One region of the Allobosea sp. NPDC055353 genome, then DNA from elsewhere that is predicted to be linked to it. Evidence: predicted binding sites of a transcription regulator. Region 1 holds the regulator's gene; each other region holds the start of a gene.
What was found. The regulator PhoB, encoded in region 1, activates phosphate uptake and scavenging genes when phosphate is short. The targets are predictions, from matches to a motif close to TGTCATNNANCTGTCAT.
Positions count from the first base shown of each region.

Region 1 (3,272 bases):
CGATGCCGAGGCGCCCGTCCGGATCGCGGTGAAGAACCTCGATTTCTACTATGGCGAGCACAAGGCGCTGAAGAACATCAATCTCGACTTCCGCGACCGCCACGTCACGGCGCTGATCGGCCCGTCGGGCTGCGGCAAGTCGACCCTGCTGCGCATCTTCAACCGGATCTACTCGCTCTATCCGGAGCAGCGTGCCGAGGGGCAGATCATGCTCGACGGCCGCAACATCATCTCCAACGACGTCGATGTGAATGAATTGCGCTCGCGCGTCGGCATGGTCTTCCAGAAGCCGACGCCGTTCCCGATGTCGATCTACGATAACGTCGCTTTCGGCATCCGCCTCTACGAGAAGCCGCCGAAGTCGGAGCTCGACGACCGCGTCGAGGGCGCGCTGCGCCGCGCCGCGCTCTGGGACGAGGTCAAGGACAAGCTGAAGAGCTCCGGCATGGGCCTCTCCGGCGGCCAGCAGCAGCGCCTGTGCATCGCGCGCACCATCGCGCAGAAGCCGGAGGTGATCCTGTTCGACGAGCCGACCTCGGCGCTCGACCCGATCTCGACCGGCAAGATCGAGGACCTGCTGGAGCAGTTGAAGAGCGACTTCACCATCGCCATCGTCACGCACAACATGCAGCAGGCGGCCCGCATCTCGCAGTACACGGCGTTCATGTATCTCGGCGAGGTCATCGAGTTCGCGCCGACCAACACGATCTTCATGAATCCCGCCAAGAAGCAGACCCAGGACTACGTCACCGGCCGTTTCGGCTAAGCGGCATTTTTGTTTCGCATCGGCTTGCCCGAAAACCGGTTTCCACTTTTCGGGCCGATGCGCCTGAGGAACACGCCATGACCGACCATATCGTCCGCTCCTACGACGCCGATCTCGAAGGCATCCGCCGCAGCCTCGCCGAAATGGGCGGCATGGCCGAGCGCATGCTGGGCGATTCCACGGTTGCGCTGGTGCGCCGCGACACCGCGCTCGCCCAGAAGATCATCTCGGCCGACCAGCGCCTCGACAACCTCCAGCGCGAGGTGGAGGAGAAGGCGGTGCTCACCATCGCCCGCCGCCAGCCGCTGGCGCAGGACCTGCGCGAGCTGATCTCGGCGATCCGCCTCGCATCCGACATCGAGCGCGTCGGCGATCTCGCCAAGAACATCGCCAAGCGCGCCGTCGCCATCGCCGGCCAGTTCCAGCCGCCGCATCGCGCCGTCGTCGGCCTCGAGCATATCAGCCGCCTCGTGCAGGCCCAGCTCAAGGACGTGCTCGACGCCTATGCCGCGACCAACGAGCAGAAGGCGCTCGAGGTCTGGAAGCGCGACGACGAGATCGACGCGCTCTACACCTCGCTGTTCCGCGAACTCCTGACCTATATGATGGAAGATCCGCGCAACATCACCTTCTGCACGCATCTGCTGTTCTGCGCCAAGAACATCGAGCGCATCGGCGACCACACCACCAATATCGCCGAGACGATCCATTACCTCGTCACCGGCGATTCTCTCGATGCGAACCGCCCGAAGCTCGACACGACCAATATCGAGGTCGAAGCGGTGACGGGAAGCTGAGGTCAAAGCCAACATGGCCGCACGTATCCTGATCGTCGAGGACGAGGAGCCGCTCACCCTGCTGCTGCGCTACAACCTCGAAGCCGAGGGCTTCGAGGTCGACAGCGTCGCGCGCGGGGATGACGCCGAGCTGCATCTGCGCGATTCAACGCCCGATCTGGTCCTGCTCGACTGGATGCTGCCGGGATTGTCCGGCATCGAGCTCTGCCGCCGCCTCCGCTCGCGCCGCGACACCGAGCGCGTGCCGATCATCATGCTGACGGCGCGCGGCGAGGAGACCGAGCGCGTGCGCGGCCTTGCGACCGGCGCCGACGACTATGTCGTGAAGCCGTTCTCGCTGCCGGAGCTGATCGCCCGCATCCAGGCGCTTCTTCGCAGGGCGAAGCCAGGCCATGTCGCAGGGCTGCTCGCGGCCGGCGATCTCGAGCTCGACCGTACGACGCGGCGCGTCCGGCGCGCGGGGAGCGAACTGCATCTCGGCCCGACCGAGTTCCGCCTGCTCGAGTTCCTGATGCAGGCGCCGGGCCGGGTCTATTCGCGCGCCCAGCTTCTCGACGCCGTCTGGGGCCGCGACGTCTATATCGACGAGCGCACGGTGGACGTCCATGTCGGGCGGCTGCGCAAGGCGATCACGCCGGGCGACGCCAAGGACCCGCTGCGCACCGTACGCGGCGCCGGCTACGCCTTCGACGAGACCTTCGCGCGCAGCGGAACTGCGTAAGCCTCAGGCGTTCGGGCCGCCCTCGATATCGCCGGCCCAGGTCAATGCCTTGTCATAGTCCTCGGGCTTGAAGGCGCGGACCTTGACGAAGGGGATCGCCGGGTCGAGCAGATCGACGAAGCCGGCGAGCCAGCCCTTGTCGGTGATCACCGCCTCCTTCGGGAAGCGCCGGAGCTCCCAGAGCTTGCCGAGGCTGTAGCGCGCGTCCTTCCAGGCCGCGGCCAGCGTCATGTCGGTGAAATCGGTCATGTCGGCGAGGATGCCGAGCTTCTCGTGGCGTGTGAGCCGGGCGTCGATATCGGCCATGATGGCGTCGAGATCCTCAGCCGTGAGCGTCTGCGACAGCCGATAGGCGGCGACATGGTCCGGGGCGGGCAGAATGGTGAGCATGGCTCCTCCTCCTCGGGTGACAACGCGCCGGCGAGGGGGAGGTTTCGCCGGGCGGATCAGGTGGAAGCGGGCGGGGCGCGCGTCGCTGCGTCGAAGCTCTCGGCCTCGGCCCGCAGCCAGGCGATGAAGGCATCCAGCCCCGGCCGCGGCGGCTGTTCGAGCGGCCGCGTCAGCCAGCAGCCGGTGGCGCTGGTGAAGCCGAGCCCCAGCGGATTGACGAGCGCGCCGGAGGCCAACTCGTCGGCGACGTAGCAGCGTGGCGCCAGCGCGAGGCCGAGGCCGGCGACGGCGGCGCTGGTGATCACGGAATAATAGCCGTAGCGCACGGTATGCTCCGGCACCGCGCCGCGCAGGTCATGGGCTTCGGTGAACTCGGCCCAGAAGGCCGGCATCTGGTAGTGCTGCAGCAGGGTCATCTTCTGGATATCGGCGGCGCGGCGGAAACCGCCCATCCGCTCGATCAGGCTCGGCGCGGCGACGAGCGCGACATCGCGGCCGAACAGGAAATGCGCCTCCTTTCCAGGCCAGGGCGGGACGCCATGGGCGATCTCGATATCCGGCTCCTCGGTCTCGCTCTCGCTGACATAATTGGTGAACT
Region 1 covers NZ_JBSHMC010000002.1:932,424-935,695, reverse strand. Annotated here, with positions in the region: gene pstB (phosphate ABC transporter ATP-binding protein PstB) at 1-766, shown strand, start outside; gene phoU (phosphate signaling complex protein PhoU) at 844-1,563, shown strand; gene phoB (phosphate regulon transcriptional regulator PhoB) at 1,577-2,284, shown strand; gene ACWIEX_RS17820 (SpoIIAA family protein) at 2,288-2,674, opposite strand; gene ACWIEX_RS17815 (LysR family transcriptional regulator) at 2,731-3,272, opposite strand, start outside.

Region 2 (3,272 bases), on a different contig from region 1:
GCCCGTTCCGGCGCCAGGTCAGAGCAGCCCGCGCCCGGCGAGGTAACGCATCAGATGCGAGGCGCCATAGGTCCAGGGTGCGCATTCATCGGTGCGCTTCATCCGGTTGATCAGGCTGCCGAGCTCGGGCGCGGCGATGGTGACGATGTCCCCGTATTTATGGGTGAAGCCGCCGCCGGGCGCATCGCGATCCTTGATCGGCGCGAACATGGTGCCGAGATAGAGCGCCGCCCCGTCCGGATACTGGTGATGCGGGCCGATCATCTGGGCGGCGAGATCGGCCGGGTCGCGGCTGATCTTCGCGATCGAGGAGGTGCCTTCCAGCCGGAAGCCGTCCTGCCCCTCGACCGTCAGCGTCACCGTCGTCCGGCGGACATGGTCGAGCGTGAAGCCGGCATCGAACAGGCGGATGAAGGGGCCGACCGCCGCGGCGGCGTTGTTGTCCTTGGCCTTGCCGAGCAGCAGGGCCGAGCGGCCCTCGACATCGCGCAGGTTGACGTCGTTGCCGAGCGTGGCGCCGACGATCCGTCCATCCGAGGCGACGATCAGCACGATCTCCGGCTCGGGATTGTTCCAGCTCGAGGCCGGATGCAGGCCGGCATCCGCGCCGGTGCCGACCGTCGACATCGGCGGCGCCTTGGTGAAGATCTCGGCATCCGGCCCGATCCCGACTTCGAGATACTGGCTCCAGGCGCCCTGCTTGATCAGCACCTCCTTGAGATGCATCGCCTCGGGCGAGCCGGGCTTCAGCTTGGAGAGATCGTCGCCAATGAGCTTGCCGATCTCCTCGCGGATCGTCGCGGCGGCGGCCGGGTTGCCGCGCGCCTTCTCCTCGATCACGCGCTCCAGCATCGAGACCGCGAAGGTGACGCCGGCCGCCTTCACCGCCTGCAGGTCGAGCGGCGAGAGCAGCCAGGGCCGCGTAAGGTCGCGGCCGTCCACAGGCGTGTTGGCGAGGATGTCGGCGAGCGAACCGATCGCCTCGCCCTGGGCCGCCCGCAGCGCCGCCGCCGGATCGGCGTCCTCGCAGAGGTCGCGGCTGGTCGCGAAGCTCGCGGTGACATCGATCACCTGCCCGCCGCGCAGCGTCACTACGGCTGGCCCGCCGAGATCGGGACGCCAGACGCGGCCCGCGAGCGCGGCGGCCTCGGCATCCGCGGGCAGGGTCGTGGTCACGGCAAGGTCGAGGCTGGGCATGGCGGCATCCACAGGCGGATTCGGATCGGGGAGCGCAGATCAGCCGGTTCCGTCGGAATGTGCAAGCGAGAGGCCGTCACGGTCGATGCCGGACCTCCGACCGAGACCATAGGCGGATTGCGCGGGTCGTCATCGATTTGTCATTGAAATGTCGCCTGCGCTTCATGCTAGCTTGCGCACCAACGACAAGAACCGCGGCGGCGCCCGCCCGCGGAAGGGAGATATTCCATGAGCATCAAATCGCGCATCCTGATGTCGGTCGCGGCCTTTGCGCTGGCCGGCGCCTCGCCGGCCCTCGCGCAGACCGAAATCCAGTGGTGGCACGCGCTGACCGGCGCCAATAACGACGTCGTCGTCAAGCTCTCCGAGGATTTCAACGCCTCGCAGAAGGATTACAAGGTCGTTCCGGTCTACAAGGGCTCCTATCCCGACACGCTGAACGCCGGCATCGCCGCCTTCCGCGCCGGCCAGGCGCCGCATATCCTGCAGGTCTTCGAGGTCGGCACCGGCACGATGATGTCGGCCAAGGGCGCGATCAAGCCGGTCCACGAGATGATGAAGGAAGCCGGCGAGAAATTCGATCCGAGCGCCTATCTGCCGGCGATCAGCGGCTATTATTCGACGGCCAAGGGCGAGATGCTCTCGATGCCGTTCAACTCCTCGTCGATGGTGATGTGGTACAACAAGGACGCCTTCAAGAAGGCGGGCCTCGACCCCGAGAAGCCGCCGAAGACCTGGCCCGAGACCTTCGAGGCCGCCAAGAAGCTGAAGGCCGCCGGCTACGACAAATGCGGCGTCTCGAACGCCTGGGCGCCCTGGGCCAATATCGAGCAGTTCGGGGCCTGGCACAACATCGCGCTCTCGACCAAGGTCAACGGCATGGCCGGCGCCGATGCCGTGCTGAACTTCAACAAGAGCCCGGCCTTCCTGAAGCACTGGACCAACCTGGTCGAGCTGCAGAAGGACAAGACCTATGACTATTCCGGCCGCACCAATAATGGCGAAGGCCGCTTCACCTCGGGCGAATGCCCGATCTTCCTGACCTCCTCCGGCTTCTTCGGAAACGTCAAGGCGAACGCCAAGTTCGACTGGGCCAACGCCGCGATGCCGTACTATCCCGACGTGCAGGGCGCTCCGCAGAACTCGATCATCGGCGGTGCTTCGCTCTGGGTGATGGGCGGCAAGAAGGCGAACGAATACAAGGGCGTCGCCAAGTTCTTCACCTTCCTCTCGAATGTCGACCGCCAGGTGAAGCTGCATACCGAGTCGGGCTACCTGCCGATCACCAAGGCAGCCTATGAGAAGGTCAAGGCGTCCGGCTTCTACAAGGACAAGCCCTATCTCGAGACCCCGATCCTCGAGCTGACCAACAAGCCCCCGACCGACAACTCGAAGGGCCTGCGCTACGGCAGCCTCGTCCAGATCCGCGACATCTGGTCGGAGGAGCTGGAGGCGGCGCTGAACGGCCAGAAGTCGCCGCAGGCGGCGCTGGACGCCGCGGTCGAGCGCGGCAACCAGATGCTGCGCCAGTTCGAGCGCACCGCGGCCCGCTGATAGCGCTTGCATATCCAAGGCCATCCCGGACAGATGTGTTCGGGATGGCCGTTTCGTTCCAGGGAAGCCGATGCAGAAGAACGCATATTTCAAGGGGCTGACGATCCCCTTCCTGCTGCTTCTGCCGCAGCTCGCGATCACCATCGTGTTCTTCTACTGGCCGGCGAGCCAGGCGGTCTGGCAGAGCTTCCTGCTCGAGGATGCCTTCGGCATCTCGACGCAGTTCGTCTGGTTCGAGAACTACCAGGCGCTCTTTGCCGATCCCGGCTATCTCAAGGCCTTCATCAACACCGCCATCTTTTCCACTTTCGTCTGCGTTCTCTCGCTCTCGATCGCGCTGCTCTTCGCCGTGATGGCGGACCGGCAGATCCGCGGTGCCGAGATCTACAAGACCTTGCTGATCTGGCCCTATGCGGTGGCGCCCGCCATCGCCGGCGTGCTCTGGCTCTTCATGTTCGATCCCTCGCTCGGCATGCTCGCGCGTGGCCTGCAATCGCTGGGCATCCCGTGGAATCCGCGCC
Region 2 covers NZ_JBSHMC010000003.1:256,337-259,608, reverse strand. Annotated here, with positions in the region: gene ACWIEX_RS21765 (fumarylacetoacetate hydrolase family protein) at 19-1,197, opposite strand; gene ugpB (sn-glycerol-3-phosphate ABC transporter substrate-binding protein UgpB) at 1,426-2,751, shown strand; gene ugpA (sn-glycerol-3-phosphate ABC transporter permease UgpA) at 2,822-3,272, shown strand, end outside.
Region 2: the regulator PhoB is predicted to act here: its motif matches at 1,325-1,341, upstream of ugpB (sn-glycerol-3-phosphate ABC transporter substrate-binding protein UgpB).

Region 3 (3,272 bases), 510 kb from region 1:
CTTCGATGCCGGCGATCGAATTCTCGAGGATCTGCGTGACCTGCGTCTCGATGATCTCCGCCGAGGCGCCGCGATAATCGGTTCGGACCGAGACCACGGGCTCGTCGATATTCGGGTATTCGCGGATCGTCAGGCGGCCATAGGAGACGATGCCGATCAGGATCACCAACAGGCTCAGCACCGTCGAGAGAACGGGCCGGCGGACGAAGAGTTCGAAGAGGCTCATGAGGGGCCGGTCCTAGAGCATTTTCGGGCGAGGTGGATGCCGGTTCGCGTGCAGAAAATGCGACAAAACAAGGAGGTGGAGCATTCGCGGGAAACGCGGAAATGCCCTAGAGCTGGCTCGTCCGGACGACCTTGTCCTTGATCGCGACGGCGGCGCCGTCGCGCAGCCGCATCTGGCCGGCGGTGATGATCTGCATGCCGGGCGTCAGCCCGCTGACGATCTCCACCTTCCCCGGCAGACGCTTGCCCAATTCGACGGTGACGCGCTTCGCCTTGCCCTGGTCGACGACGTAGACCATCTTGCCGACCGCATCCGGCACGACCGCCATCTCCGGCACGACGATCGCGTTCTGGCGCTGGTCGATGGTGATGGCGAGGCGGGCGAAAAGGCCAGGCTTCAGCGCGAGATCGGCGTTCGGGATGTTGGCACGCAGGCGGATCGCCCGGCCATTGACGTCGACCACCGGGTCAATCGCGTAGATCTGCCCCTGGAATTTCCGGTCCGGAACCGCGTCGACGCCCATTTGCACGGGCTGGCCGACCTTGAGGCGGCTGAGATAGATCTCGGGCACGCGGAAATCGATCTTGATCGGATCGATGCTGGTCAGCGTGATCAAGGGCTTGCCGACGGAGACGTAATCGCCGACGCCGACCGAGCGCAGTCCGACGACGCCGCTGAACGGCGCCACGATGGTCGACTGCGCCAGCTTGGCCTTGGCCAGCTGGATGCGTGCCTCGCTCGAAGCAAGCTTCGCGCCGGCTTCGTCGAGCGCGACCTGCGTGCCCGAACCGCGCTGGACCAGCGCCCGCAGCCGCTCATGGGTATCCCGGGCGAGGCTGAGATCGGCCTGCGCCTGCTTGAGTTCGGCATCGAGGATCGCGGTGTCGAGCTTGACGAGATCCTGGCCTGCCTTGACGCGCTCGCCTTCCTTGAAGCCGAGCGCGATGACGCGGCCGGCGATCTCGGGCGCGATCACTACGGATTCGTCGGCGGCGAGCGTGCCGAGCGCCTCGACCTCCTCGCTGACGGTCATGACCTCGATCGAGGCAACCTCGACCGGCACGGCGCGCGGCCCGGAGACCGCGCTCGCCTGGGCCTGCTGCGTGCCGGCGCGCTGGTTGCGGTAAGCATAGTAGCCGCCGCCCGCGATGGCGGCGACGAGAACAAGAAGAACGAACCGCTTCATCAGGCTGGAGGCTCCGTTGCCGCCCATTGGTCTTAAATGGAACGAAAGGCGTTGCTAAGATGCCGGCGCGCCACAGCGGCACAAAAACCGCAGTTTCTGTGCCGATGCCGCATCGATCCGGCCTCGCAGCATCGATGCAAGATGCTTGCCGACAAGAAGCCTGCCGATAAGAGGCCCGCCGCCACGGGCATCTCCGCCGCACACAAGCATCCACCGTCATCCTGCCGGTAAGCCGCGGATCGTCCAAGCGCATTCTGGAGACCTCACGAAACGTTGACCGGCTCACGGGGGCACAAATCGCTCATGTCCGGGCCGTCACGCCGCTGTCATCCGCAGCCGTTAGGGCTCGCCGCGATCGAGACGCCCGCCACTCCGGCCCTGGCCGGACGGGGACGCGCTCATGCCCGCATCGTGCCCGAGAACCGTTTCATGCTGCGCATCGAAGGTCTGACCAAGCGCTTTGGCGACAGGAACGCGGTCGACGCTGTCACCCTGACCGTCCCGAAGGGAGAGATGATCGGCGTGATCGGCCCCTCCGGCGCCGGCAAGTCGACATTGCTGCGCATGCTGAACCGCCTGACAGAGCCGACCTCCGGCCGGATCGTCTGCGAAGAGCAGGACGTCACCGGCCTGAAGGGCGCCTCGCTGCGGCGCTGGCGCCGCGACACGGCGATGATCTTCCAGCAGTTCAACCTCGTCGGCCGCCTCGACGTGCTGACCAATGTCCTGCTCGGCCGCCTGAACCACCGCTCCGCGGCGCTGACGCTGGTCAAGAGCTTCTCCGAGGACGACAAGATCCGCGCCATCGCGGCACTCGAACGTCTCGATATGGGCCACTTGCTGGCGCAGCGCGCCGAGACCCTCTCCGGCGGCCAGCAGCAGCGCGTCGCCATCGCCCGCGCCCTCGTCCAGGAGCCGCGCATCATCCTCGCCGACGAGCCGATCGCCTCGCTCGACCCGCGCAACACCCAGGTCGTCATGGACGCGCTGTTCCGCATCAATCGCGAGGACGGCATCACCGTGATGTGCAACCTGCACGACCTCGACATCGCCGCGAAATACTGTGACCGGCTGATCGGGATGTCCGCCGGCAAGGTCGTGTTCGACGACGTGCCGCAGGCGCTGACCCGCGAGGTCGCCGCCGAGCTCTACGGCATCGAGGCCAAGGATGCCGGCGCCGAGGCGCTGGATGCGCTCGACGCCATCGCCGCCTCCGAGGCGAAGCGCGTCCGCCAGAAGATCGCCTGATTTCCAGAGATCGCCGGACCGGCCCGAGGGCCGCCCCCGCGAGAAGACCATCCCGACTACGACTACAACCAGGAGCACATCGATGCTGACCCGTCGTCATACCCTCAAGCTCGCCGTTGCCGGCCTCGCGCTCGCCGCCGCCCCGGCTTTCGCACAGGACTGGAAGGCCAAGTATCCCGAGCTCGTCTTCGCGATCATCCCCTCCGAGAACGCCTCCGGCGTTACCGAGCGCTACACTCCCTTCGTGCAGTATCTCGCCAGGGAGCTCGGCACCAAGGTCACCCTGCGCATCGCCAACGACTATGCCGCGATCATCGAAGGTCAGCGCGCCGGCAACATCCACATCGCCTCCTACGGCCCGGCCTCCTTCGCCCGCGCCCGCATGACCGGCGCCAAGACCGACGCCTTCGCCATCGAAACCAATCTCGACGGCACCAAGGGCTACCACTCGGTCTTCTATGTGAAGAAGGACTCGCCCTATCAGAAGGTCGAGGACCTCAAGGGCAAGAATCTCGGCCTCGTCGACCCGAACTCGACCTCCGGCAACAACGTGCCGCGCTTCGTGCTCAACGGCATGAAGATCGAGCCGGAAACCTTCTTCTCGAAGGTCGT
Region 3 covers NZ_JBSHMC010000002.1:1,442,313-1,445,584, forward strand. Annotated here, with positions in the region: gene ACWIEX_RS20150 (efflux RND transporter permease subunit) at 1-226, opposite strand, end outside; gene ACWIEX_RS20155 (efflux RND transporter periplasmic adaptor subunit) at 333-1,412, opposite strand; gene phnC (phosphonate ABC transporter ATP-binding protein) at 1,842-2,660, shown strand; gene phnD (phosphonate ABC transporter substrate-binding protein) at 2,743-3,272, shown strand, end outside.
Region 3: the regulator PhoB is predicted to act here: its motif matches at 1,726-1,742, upstream of phnC (phosphonate ABC transporter ATP-binding protein).